DNA from 3 places in the Dickeya dadantii NCPPB 898 genome. Region 1 is predicted to be linked to each of the others. Evidence: predicted binding sites of a transcription regulator. Region 1 holds the regulator's gene; each other region holds the start of a gene.
The links. The regulator ArgR, encoded in region 1, controls arginine synthesis, uptake and breakdown. The targets are predictions, from matches to a motif close to ANTGAATAAAAATACANT.
Positions count from the first base shown of each region.

Region 1 (3,280 bases):
CCACGCCGCTTTCGCCCTGCAGAGCATGAACCAGAGACAGACCAAAGCGTGCTGCGGCCTGGCCCATGGACAGGGTTGCCGACCCGCCGCCGGCTTTCGCTTCCACGACTTCGGTACCTGCATTCTGAATACGTTTGGTCAGATCAGCCGCTTCCTGCTCGGTGAAGCTCACGCCCGGAATCTGTGACAGCAACGGCAGGATGGTAACGCCGGAGTGGCCGCCGATAACCGGTACGTCAATGGCCTGCGGCTGTTTGCCTTTCAGTTCGGCGACAAAAGTACTGGAACGGACAATGTCCAGCGTCGTGACGCCAAACAGTTTGTCTTTGTTATATACGCCGGCCTGCTTCAGCACTTCGGCAGCAATCGCCACCGTGGTATTGACCGGATTGGTGATAATACCGATACAAGCGGTAGGGCAAGTACGGGCAATTTGCGAAACCAGGTTACGCACAATCCCTGCGTTCACGTTAAACAGATCGGAACGATCCATCCCCGGCTTACGGGCCACCCCGGCAGACATCAGTACAATATCCGCGCCTTCCAGAGCAGGGGTAGCATCTTCACCGCTGAAACCTTTGATTTTCACATCGGTGGGAATATGGCTCAGATCGACAGCCACACCCGGCGTAACGGGGGCGATATCATAAAGAGAGAGCTCTGAACCTGAAGGAAGCTGGGTTTTGAGGAGAAGGGCAAGGGCTTGACCAATACCACCAGCGGCTCCGAGAACTGCAACTTTCATCCTAAACTCCTTATTATGTTAAGTAAAATTACCGTGGATGCGTTTAGTTAAAAACGTTTATGCTCGCGAGAGAAGCCAGGCGTCAGACCTGTTTTCAGAGGGCCACTACATAGGTCCGCAGCGAAAAATAGGCACGCAGCGATAACGCACTATGTGATTAATAATAAACTAACAATCTGCCCGATATCTGAAAGGTAATTAAAGTAACAGGCAATTGCGGTGCGCCCCGGCATAAGCCCACGACTGATTAACGGGTGTGTTACATTACACCGACCATCAGCCTCCAAACAACATCATTTTGATAACATTTATTTTACTTTTATGTGATGAAGAGCACGTTTTTTGACACCCTGGTAAAGTATTGCCCCGCCGCACATGAAGTCCGATGTCTCAGGCCAACAATCCGGTTTTATACGCGCTCATATTGCATAAAAATTCATTCAAATGCATAATGGCCGCATGTTCTACTTTTTCCCGGACACGGTGCAGAATGCGTAACTCTACGAAACAAGAAGACTTGGTTAAGGCGTTCAAGGCGCTGTTAAAAGAAGAGAAATTCAGCTCGCAAAGCGAGATTGTGCAAGCGCTGCAGGACGATGGTTTCGAGAACATCAACCAGTCCAAAGTATCCCGCATGTTGACCAAGTTTGGCGCGGTGCGTACCCGCAACGCGAAGATGGAGATGGTTTACTGTCTGCCTGCCGAACTGGGTGTTCCCACCACCACTAGCCCGCTGAAAAACCTGGTGCTGGACGTCGATTACAACGACGCGGTGGTCGTGATTCACACCAGCCCCGGCGCTGCGCAGTTGATCGCCCGCCTGCTGGACTCACTGGGCAAATCGGAAGGAATTCTCGGCACCATCGCCGGCGACGATACCATTTTTACCACGCCAGCCCGGGGCTTCAGTGTCAAACAGTTGTATGAAGCAATACTGGTATTGTTTGAACAGGAACTGTAATGCTTCTCCGCCCCGTCATCCGTTTGAGGTGGAATAGCCAGACCATCACAACGCCGGTAATTCGGCCAGCGGCCAACGCGGCCGAACCGTGATGCCAAGCTCATCCGTCACGCCCTGGGCAAGGCGAACCGCTCCCGCATAAGCAATCATGGCGCCGTTATCGGTACAGAATTCAGGGCGGGCATAGAACACGTCGCCGCCTCGTTTCGCCATGATGTCCGCCAGCCGCTGGCGCAATGTCCGGTTGGCGCTCACGCCGCCAGCCATTACCAGCCGGCTGAACCCGGTCTCGTCAAGCGCTCGCCGGCATTTGATGGCTAGCGTATCCACCACCGCATCTTCGAACGCTCGCGCGATATCCGCCTGCGTTTGCGGATCGCTGCCGTTTTCACGGATAGTATTGGCGGCGAACGTCTTCAGCCCGGAGAAACTAAAATCCAGACCGGGTCGATCAGTCATCGGCCGGGGGAAAACAAAGCGACCGGCATGCCCGCCTTGTGCCATTTTCGACAGCAACGGCCCACCCGGATAATCCAGCCCCAGCAGCTTGGCGGTTTTATCGAACGCCTCGCCGGCCGCATCATCGATAGACTCACCCAGCAAACGGTATTCGCCAATACCGGTAACGCTGATCAACTGGGTATGACCGCCGGACACCAGCAACGCGACAAACGGAAACGCCGGCGGGTTGTCTTCCAGCATCGGCGCCAGCAAGTGCCCTTCCATGTGATGCACCGGTATGGCCGGCACATTCCAGGCGAACGCCAGCGAGCGCCCTACCGTTGCACCGACCAGCAGCGCCCCCACCAGACCCGGGCCGGCCGTATAAGCGACGCCATCGATATCGCCGTGCTGTAGCCCGGCTTCTTCCAGCGCCGCCTGAATCAGTGGCACGGTTTTGCGAACATGATCGCGAGAGGCCAGCTCAGGCACCACGCCGCCATAATCGGCATGCAATTTCACCTGGCTATAAAGCTGATTCGCCAGTAGTCCGGCCTGCGTGTCATAAATCGCGACCCCGGTTTCATCGCAGGATGTTTCAATACCCAATACGCGCATTGCTGTTTTCACTCTCGTTTACATTTACGGCGGCCCGCCACGGCTGCTTGATTCAGGCGGGGCATAGTCTATCATAAGCCAGTCCACAGACGAGCGAACCGGCGCCGCGCGTTTTATGATCGCTGACGCACTTTACAAACGCGCCACAGTTGCAGTAGAATTCCGCACCATTTTGAAAAGGCTGGCACAAGGCCAGCAGCAAACCGAATTTACTAAGGTGAGAGGCACATGCCGGTAATTAAAGTACGTGAAAACGAGCCGTTCGACGTCGCTCTGCGTCGTTTCAAGCGTTCCTGCGAAAAAGCGGGTGTTTTGGCTGAAGTTCGTCGTCGTGAGTTCTATGAAAAACCGACTACCGAACGTAAACGCGCCAAAGCTTCTGCTGTGAAACGTCACGCCAAGAAGCTGGCTCGAGAAAACGCACGCCGCACTCGTCTGTATTAATTTTCTGGAGGTGTATCCTCCACCGCGTGATTAATCCGCAGACTTAGCAGTTGCATACGAAGGCCGTGCTT
Region 1 covers NZ_CM001976.1:631,601-634,880, reverse strand. Annotated here, with positions in the region: gene mdh (malate dehydrogenase) at 1-745, opposite strand, end outside; gene argR (transcriptional regulator ArgR) at 1,236-1,706, shown strand; gene tsaD (tRNA (adenosine(37)-N6)-threonylcarbamoyltransferase complex transferase subunit TsaD) at 1,752-2,765, opposite strand; gene rpsU (30S ribosomal protein S21) at 2,994-3,209, shown strand.

Region 2 (3,280 bases), 220 kb from region 1:
GCCCGGCCAGACGACGATCGGTTTCGGAAAGACGATCGGTTTCGGAAATAGAGGGTTCCATCGCGTATCCTTGATTATCAATTTTGATAAAAAATCTCACAAATGAGAAAACAGATCAAGATACGTTCAGATTAAGACGCTGTAAATACGGGTTATTCCGTCGCACGTTCAACGGCGGGAGCCGCGCCATGGTCGAGCGATTACCGCTGCGCTAATCCACGGTTGCGCTTTTCGTTACGCGTCTTTATCAATAACGGGGTTTTGAGCCGGCGCGTCGGTACGTATAATCGGCGGTACGTATCACCGACAGTACGTATCATCGGGAAACGCCAGCCGGTTGCCGACGTTTTCGACCTGACAGGATTCTGCCGACAAGAGTGAGCAACATGACAATTTCAGCGTCCACACCACTGCTGACCCGCCCGATTACGGCCGCGGACAACGCGGCGATTGCCAGCGTGATCCGCCGGGTTTCCGCTGAATTCGGCCTGACGGCCGACAAAGGGTATACCGTGTCCGACCCGGACCTGGACCAGTTGTTCGAACTCTATTGTCGCCCTGCCAGCGCTTACTGGGTAGTGGAGTGCAATGGCGAAGTGGTGGGCGGCGGCGGCCTGGCCCCGCTGTCCGGCGGCGAATCGGATATTTGCGAATTGCAGAAAATGTATTTTCTACCGCTGGCGCGTGGCCAGGGCATCGCCCGCCGGCTGGCGGAGCTGGCGCTGACGTTTGGCCGCGAGCAGGGGTTTCGCCGCTGCTATCTGGAAACCACCGCGCACCTGACCAGCGCCATCCACCTGTATGAAAAACTCGGCTTCGAGCATATCCCGCATGCTATGGGCAGCACGGGTCATGTGGATTGTGAAGTCAGGATGCTGAAAACGCTGTAAGGACGCGGGCGCTGTCATTGCGCCGCATAAAAACACATCGCCCGGCAATTGCCGGGCGATACGCAAGCGGGGAATCAGTGGCGTTTGCCGTCGTCATCCTCATCATAGAAGTCTTCGTCTTCCTCGAATTCGTCTTCATCCTCGCCGTCCGGGTCCTCGAAATAGGTGCCCCAGCCGTCGTAATTGACGCCATGACGCTCAGCCAGCGCCAGCAGTTGTTCCACCTGCTGATCGATCAGCTCAGCGTTCAACGCCAACTCGCTGATAGCATCGCAGCACATCAGCATCACGCCGTCTTCCATTTCCATTTCTTCGGCGTCGGTGACTTCGTAACCCAGCTTGAACGCATCCACCGCCACTTTTTCCAGATCTTCAAACTTCTCGGCTGAGAAATGGTGTTCGATGGTATAGAGCGCATCGGGATCGCTGCCGTCCTCCAGCAACTCCTCAATGATCAGGCGGGTCTCTTCACGTTGTTCTTCCAGCAGTTCGCGGTTTGCCATGTCTCAGTCCTCATCAAAGCGGCAAAGATAGGGTTATTTTCCCACAGGCTAGCCTCTCTCTCCACCAGAAAGTTTGAACGCGGCACTTGAATTTGAATATTTACACATATAAAGTGAATTTTAATTCAACCTTAAACGTTGAGCCACATGGAGAAGACAACGATGAACCCGTTCTACAAACGCCATTTTTTACGGCTGATGGATTTCACTCCAGCTGAGATCAGCAGCCTTCTGACCCTCGCCGCCACCCTGAAAACCAATAAGAAAAACGGCGCCGAAACCCGTCACCTGCAAGGTAAAAACATCGCACTCATCTTCGAAAAAGATTCGACCCGCACTCGTTGCTCTTTCGAAGTTGCTGCATACGATCAAGGCGCGCAAGTCACCTACCTCGGCCCCAGCGGCAGCCAGATCGGCCATAAAGAATCCATGAAAGACACCGCCCGGGTGCTGGGCCGCATGTACGACGGCATCCAGTACCGCGGCTACGGCCAGGTGCTGGTGGAAACCCTGGCCGAGTTTTCCGGCGTGCCGGTGTGGAACGGCCTGACCAACGAATTCCATCCGACCCAGTTGCTGGCGGACCTGCTGACCATGCAAGAGCACCTGCCAGGCAAATCGCTGTCGGGCATGGCGCTGGCCTACGTGGGCGACACCCGCAACAATATGGGCAACAGTATGCAGGAAGCCGCCGCCATCACCGGGCTGGATCTGCGATTAATCGCCCCGAAAGCCTGCTGGCCGGATGCCGGTCTGGTGGCGGAATGTCAGGCTGCGGCCGCTAAAACCGGCGGTTCGATTACGCTGACTGAAGACGTGGCGGCCGGGGTAAACGGCGTAGACTTCATCTATACCGACGTGTGGGTCTCGATGGGGGAAGCGAAAGAGGTATGGCAGCAGCGTATCGACCTGCTGCGGCCATATCAGGTTAACGCCGCGATGATCGCCGCCACCGGCAACCCGCAGGTGAAATTCCTGCACTGCCTGCCGGCGTTTCATGACGACCAGACCACGCTCGGCAAACAGATGGCGGAGCAATACGGCCTGCACAACGGTATGGAAGTCACCAACGATGTGTTTGAATCCGCCCACAGCATTGTGTTCGATCAGGCGGAAAACCGCATGCACACCATCAAAGCGGTGATGGTGGCGACGTTAAGCCACAGCGTCGAGATTTAAGCAGCAAAAAACAGTGAGCCACACCGACGACGATGTGGCTCAGCAGCGGGCCGGATAACCGGCGTTATCAGCCCATACGCTTATCCTGACGCGGTTTACAGTTCCTCGCCGTTTGAAGCAATCACCCGTTGATACCAGTGGAAGGATTTCTTCGGCGTGCGCGCCAGCGTTCCGGTGCCGTCATCGTGCTTGTCGACGTAGATGAAGCCGTAGCGTTTGGCCATCTCACCGGTGGTGAACGACACCAGATCGATACAGCCCCACGGCGTGTACCCCATCAGGTCGACGCCATCCTCCCACACCGCCGCCTTCATGGCTTCGATATGGGAACGCAGGTAATCGATACGGTAGTCATCCTGACACACGCCGTTTGCGTCCGGTTTGTCGATGGCGCCCAGCCCGTTTTCCACGATAAACAGCGGCACTTCATAACGCTCATACAACGTCACCAACGCATAGCGCAGCCCGGTTGGGTCGATCTGCCAGCCCCAGTCGCTGGCTTTCAAATGCGGATTGGCAATCGAATGTTCGGAGCTGCCGTCCATGCTGGCGTCAGTCTTGTTTTGCACATCGTGTTTTACTACGTTCGACATGTAGTAGCTAAAGCCAATGTAGTCCGCCTTGCCTTCCTGCAGTATCCGTTCGTCTCCCGGTTCCATGTGGATGTGGTAGCCCTTGAGCGCCCATTCGCGCCGGGCATAGGCCGGA
Region 2 covers NZ_CM001976.1:410,821-414,100, reverse strand. Annotated here, with positions in the region: gene DDA898_RS02370 (helix-turn-helix domain-containing protein) at 1-61, opposite strand, end outside; gene DDA898_RS02365 (GNAT family N-acetyltransferase) at 387-890, shown strand; gene rraB (ribonuclease E inhibitor RraB) at 965-1,393, opposite strand; gene argF (ornithine carbamoyltransferase) at 1,556-2,572, shown strand; gene DDA898_RS02350 (6-phospho-beta-glucosidase) at 2,668-3,280, opposite strand, start outside.
Region 2: the regulator ArgR is predicted to act here: its motif matches at 1,506-1,523, upstream of argF (ornithine carbamoyltransferase).

Region 3 (3,280 bases), 920 kb from region 1:
GCTGATGCTGCTGGCGATAAGTCACCAGCGCGGTGAACAGGCGCTCCAGCGCCTCTTCGCTATCCAGTAATACGCCGCCTAATTTGATAATTAACGGATTCATCGGTCTTTGCGCCTCAGGGTGTCATCAGAGTAAAGATTGGGTTTCAGGGAAACCGAAGCGAATGTTCATGCACTGCACAGCCTGCGCCGCCGCGCCCTTGAGCAGGTTATCTTCGGTGGCGACCACGATCAGGTGTTCGTCCTGCACCACAAAGCCGATATCGCAGAACGGCAGACCGACCACCGATTTCAGCGCCGGCACGCCTTTTTCATACAACCGCACCAGCGGTTTATCATGGTAGGCGTTGTGGTAGGCTTCCGCCACGTCCTGCGCGGTAACGCCCGGCTGCAGACGGCAGGTGATGGTAGCCAGAATGCCGCGCGGGAAGTTGCCCAGATGCGGGGTGAAAATCACCGGAATGCCGAGATGAGTAGCGATTTCCGGATGATGGCGATGGTTGAAGATGCCGTACGGCTGCAGGCTGACTTCACAGAAGCTGTTGGTCATGCTCGCTTTACGACCAGCGCCGCTGACGCCGCTGGTGGCGTCGATCACCGGCCACTGGTTCGGGTTCAGCAGGCCGCCTTCCACCAGCGGTTTCAATGCCAGCTGGGACGCGGTCGGATAACACCCCGGCACCGCGATCAGCTGCGCCTGCTTGATGCCGTCCGCCTGCCATTCCGCCAGGCCGTACACCGCCTGCGCCAGCCAGTCGGTATGCTGGTGCTCGAAGCCGTAGTAACGGGTGTAGAATTCAGGGTCCTGCACGCGGAACGCGCCGGAAAGATCGAACACGGTGCAGCCGGCGCTCAGGAACTGCGGCGCCAGGTCGTGACTCACCTTATGGTCGGTGGCCAGAAACACCACGTCCACGCCTTTGGCGGCGTCGGCCGCGTCGGTCAGCGGTTGTACCGGTAAGTCAATAATGCCTTTAAGCTGGCGATGCAGGTCGGAAATGCGTTTTCCCGCATCAACGCTTTGCGCGGAAACCGCCAAAGCGGTTATGTTCATCTGCGGGTGACGGTTCAGGTACAGGGCCAGCTCAGCGCCGGTATAGCCACTTGCACCAACGATCAACGTATTCAGCATGAGTTCGGTATACCTTTATTGCCAGATAGGTGGAACAGGGAGCAGGCTCATCAGCGCGGCCACGCCGTTCACCCACCAAAGCCAGAAGAAACGATTATGCGACAATCTCGCATCGCCGCACAGCTTATGATTTCATTTCGTCCGGCATTATTGTATTTTTATTCACAATTAATGCATGAATATTGATACTATCCTAACCCAGAGGCTGTCAACAGTGAAGATGAATTTACCCCCTTTTATGGAGCTGTACCGGGCATTGATCGCCACCCCGTCCATCAGCGCCACCGAGCGCGCCCTGGATCAAAGCAATGAGACCTTAATCAATCTGTTGGCGGGATGGTTTGGCGATCTGGGTTTTCATGTCGACGTGCAGCCGGTGCCCGGCACGTTTAACAAATTCAACCTGCTGGCCCGTCTGGGAGAAGGCAGCGGCGGGCTGCTGCTGGCCGGCCATACCGACACGGTGCCGTTCGACGACGGCCGCTGGACCCGCGACCCGTTCACCCTGACCGAACACGACAATAAGCTCTACGGGCTCGGCACCGCCGACATGAAAGGCTTTTTTGCCTTTATTCTCGATGCGCTGCGCGATGTGGATGCCAGTAAGCTGACCAAACCGCTGTACATTCTGGCTACCGCCGATGAAGAAACGACAATGGCGGGCGCCAAGTATTTCTCCGAATCGACCGGAATTCGCCCGGACTGCGCCATTATCGGCGAGCCGACGTCACTGCAGCCGGTGCGCGCCCACAAAGGCCATATGTCGAATGTCGTTCGTATTCAGGGCCAGTCCGGCCATTCCAGCGATCCGTCGCGCGGCGTCAACGCCATCGAACTGATGCACGAAGCCATTTCCGAGCTGATGGTGCTGCGCAATACGCTGCAACAGCGCTATCACAACCCGGCGTTCCACATTCCTTACCCCACCATGAATTTCGGCCACATTCATGGCGGCGACGCCGCTAACCGCATCTGCGCCTGCTGCGACCTGCACATGGATATCCGCCCGCTGCCGGGCATGACGCTGAGCGATCTCAACGGCCTGTTGAGCGAAGCGCTGGCGCCGGTCAGCGAGCGCTGGCCGGGACGCCTGACCATCAGCGAACTGCACCCGCCGATTCCGGGCTACGAATGCCCGGCGGATCATCATCTGGCGCAGGTGGTGGAAAAACTGGTGGGGCAGCCGACCGATGTGGTGAATTACTGCACCGAAGCGCCGTTCATTCAGGAACTGTGCCCGACGCTGGTGCTCGGCCCCGGCTCGATCAATCAGGCGCATCAGCCGGATGAATTTATCGACATGTCGTTCATCAAACCGACGCGCACCTTGATTACTCAGTTGGTGCATCACTTCTGTCAGCATTGATCTCAGCGCGTTGCCCGGCAGTCACCGTCAGGCAACGCGTTTTTTATTGCCTTCCTTCTTTCGCCGCCCTTGCCTTCTCCGTCGCTCTAAGATAAGAGTCACTTATCTGCAAGCTTTTGTAATTAAATTTCACAAATTGCCTTTGCACCGGTTAAACGGGTACAACTGTAGGGATTAAGGGACGTTCATTGACGAACAATGGCGAACGTGGCTAGATAACAGACAGTAACCACACAATTTTTGTGTGTAATAAATTTACAAAATCAAGAGATGGGTCAGGGTAACTATGAATGAACAATATTCCGCCATGCGGAGCAATGTCAGCATGCTGGGTAAACTACTCGGCGACACCATCAAGGATGCGCTGGGCGCCAATATCCTTGAGCGTGTTGAAACAATCCGCAAGCTGTCCAAAGCCTCGCGGGCCGGCAGCGAAACACACCGTCAGGAACTGCTGACCACACTGCAGAACCTGTCCAACGATGAACTGCTGCCGGTCGCCCGCGCATTCAGCCAGTTCCTTAACCTGACCAACACCGCCGAGCAATACCACAGTATCTCTCCGCACGGCGAAGCGGCCAGTAACCCGGAAGCGCTGGCGACGGTGTTTCGCAGCCTGAAAAGCCGCGACAACCTGAGCGATAAAGACATCCGCGACGCGGTGGAGTCGCTCTCCATCGAGCTGGTGTTGACCGCGCACCCGACCGAAATCACCCGCCGTACGCTGATCCACAAACTGGTTGAAGTGAATACCTGCCTCAAGCAGCTCGATCACGACGATC
Region 3 covers NZ_CM001976.1:4,544,307-4,547,586, forward strand. Annotated here, with positions in the region: gene argB (acetylglutamate kinase) at 1-103, opposite strand, end outside; gene argC (N-acetyl-gamma-glutamyl-phosphate reductase) at 128-1,132, opposite strand; gene argE (acetylornithine deacetylase) at 1,347-2,498, shown strand; gene ppc (phosphoenolpyruvate carboxylase) at 2,785-3,280, shown strand, end outside.
Region 3: the regulator ArgR is predicted to act here: its motif matches at 1,282-1,299, upstream of argC (N-acetyl-gamma-glutamyl-phosphate reductase).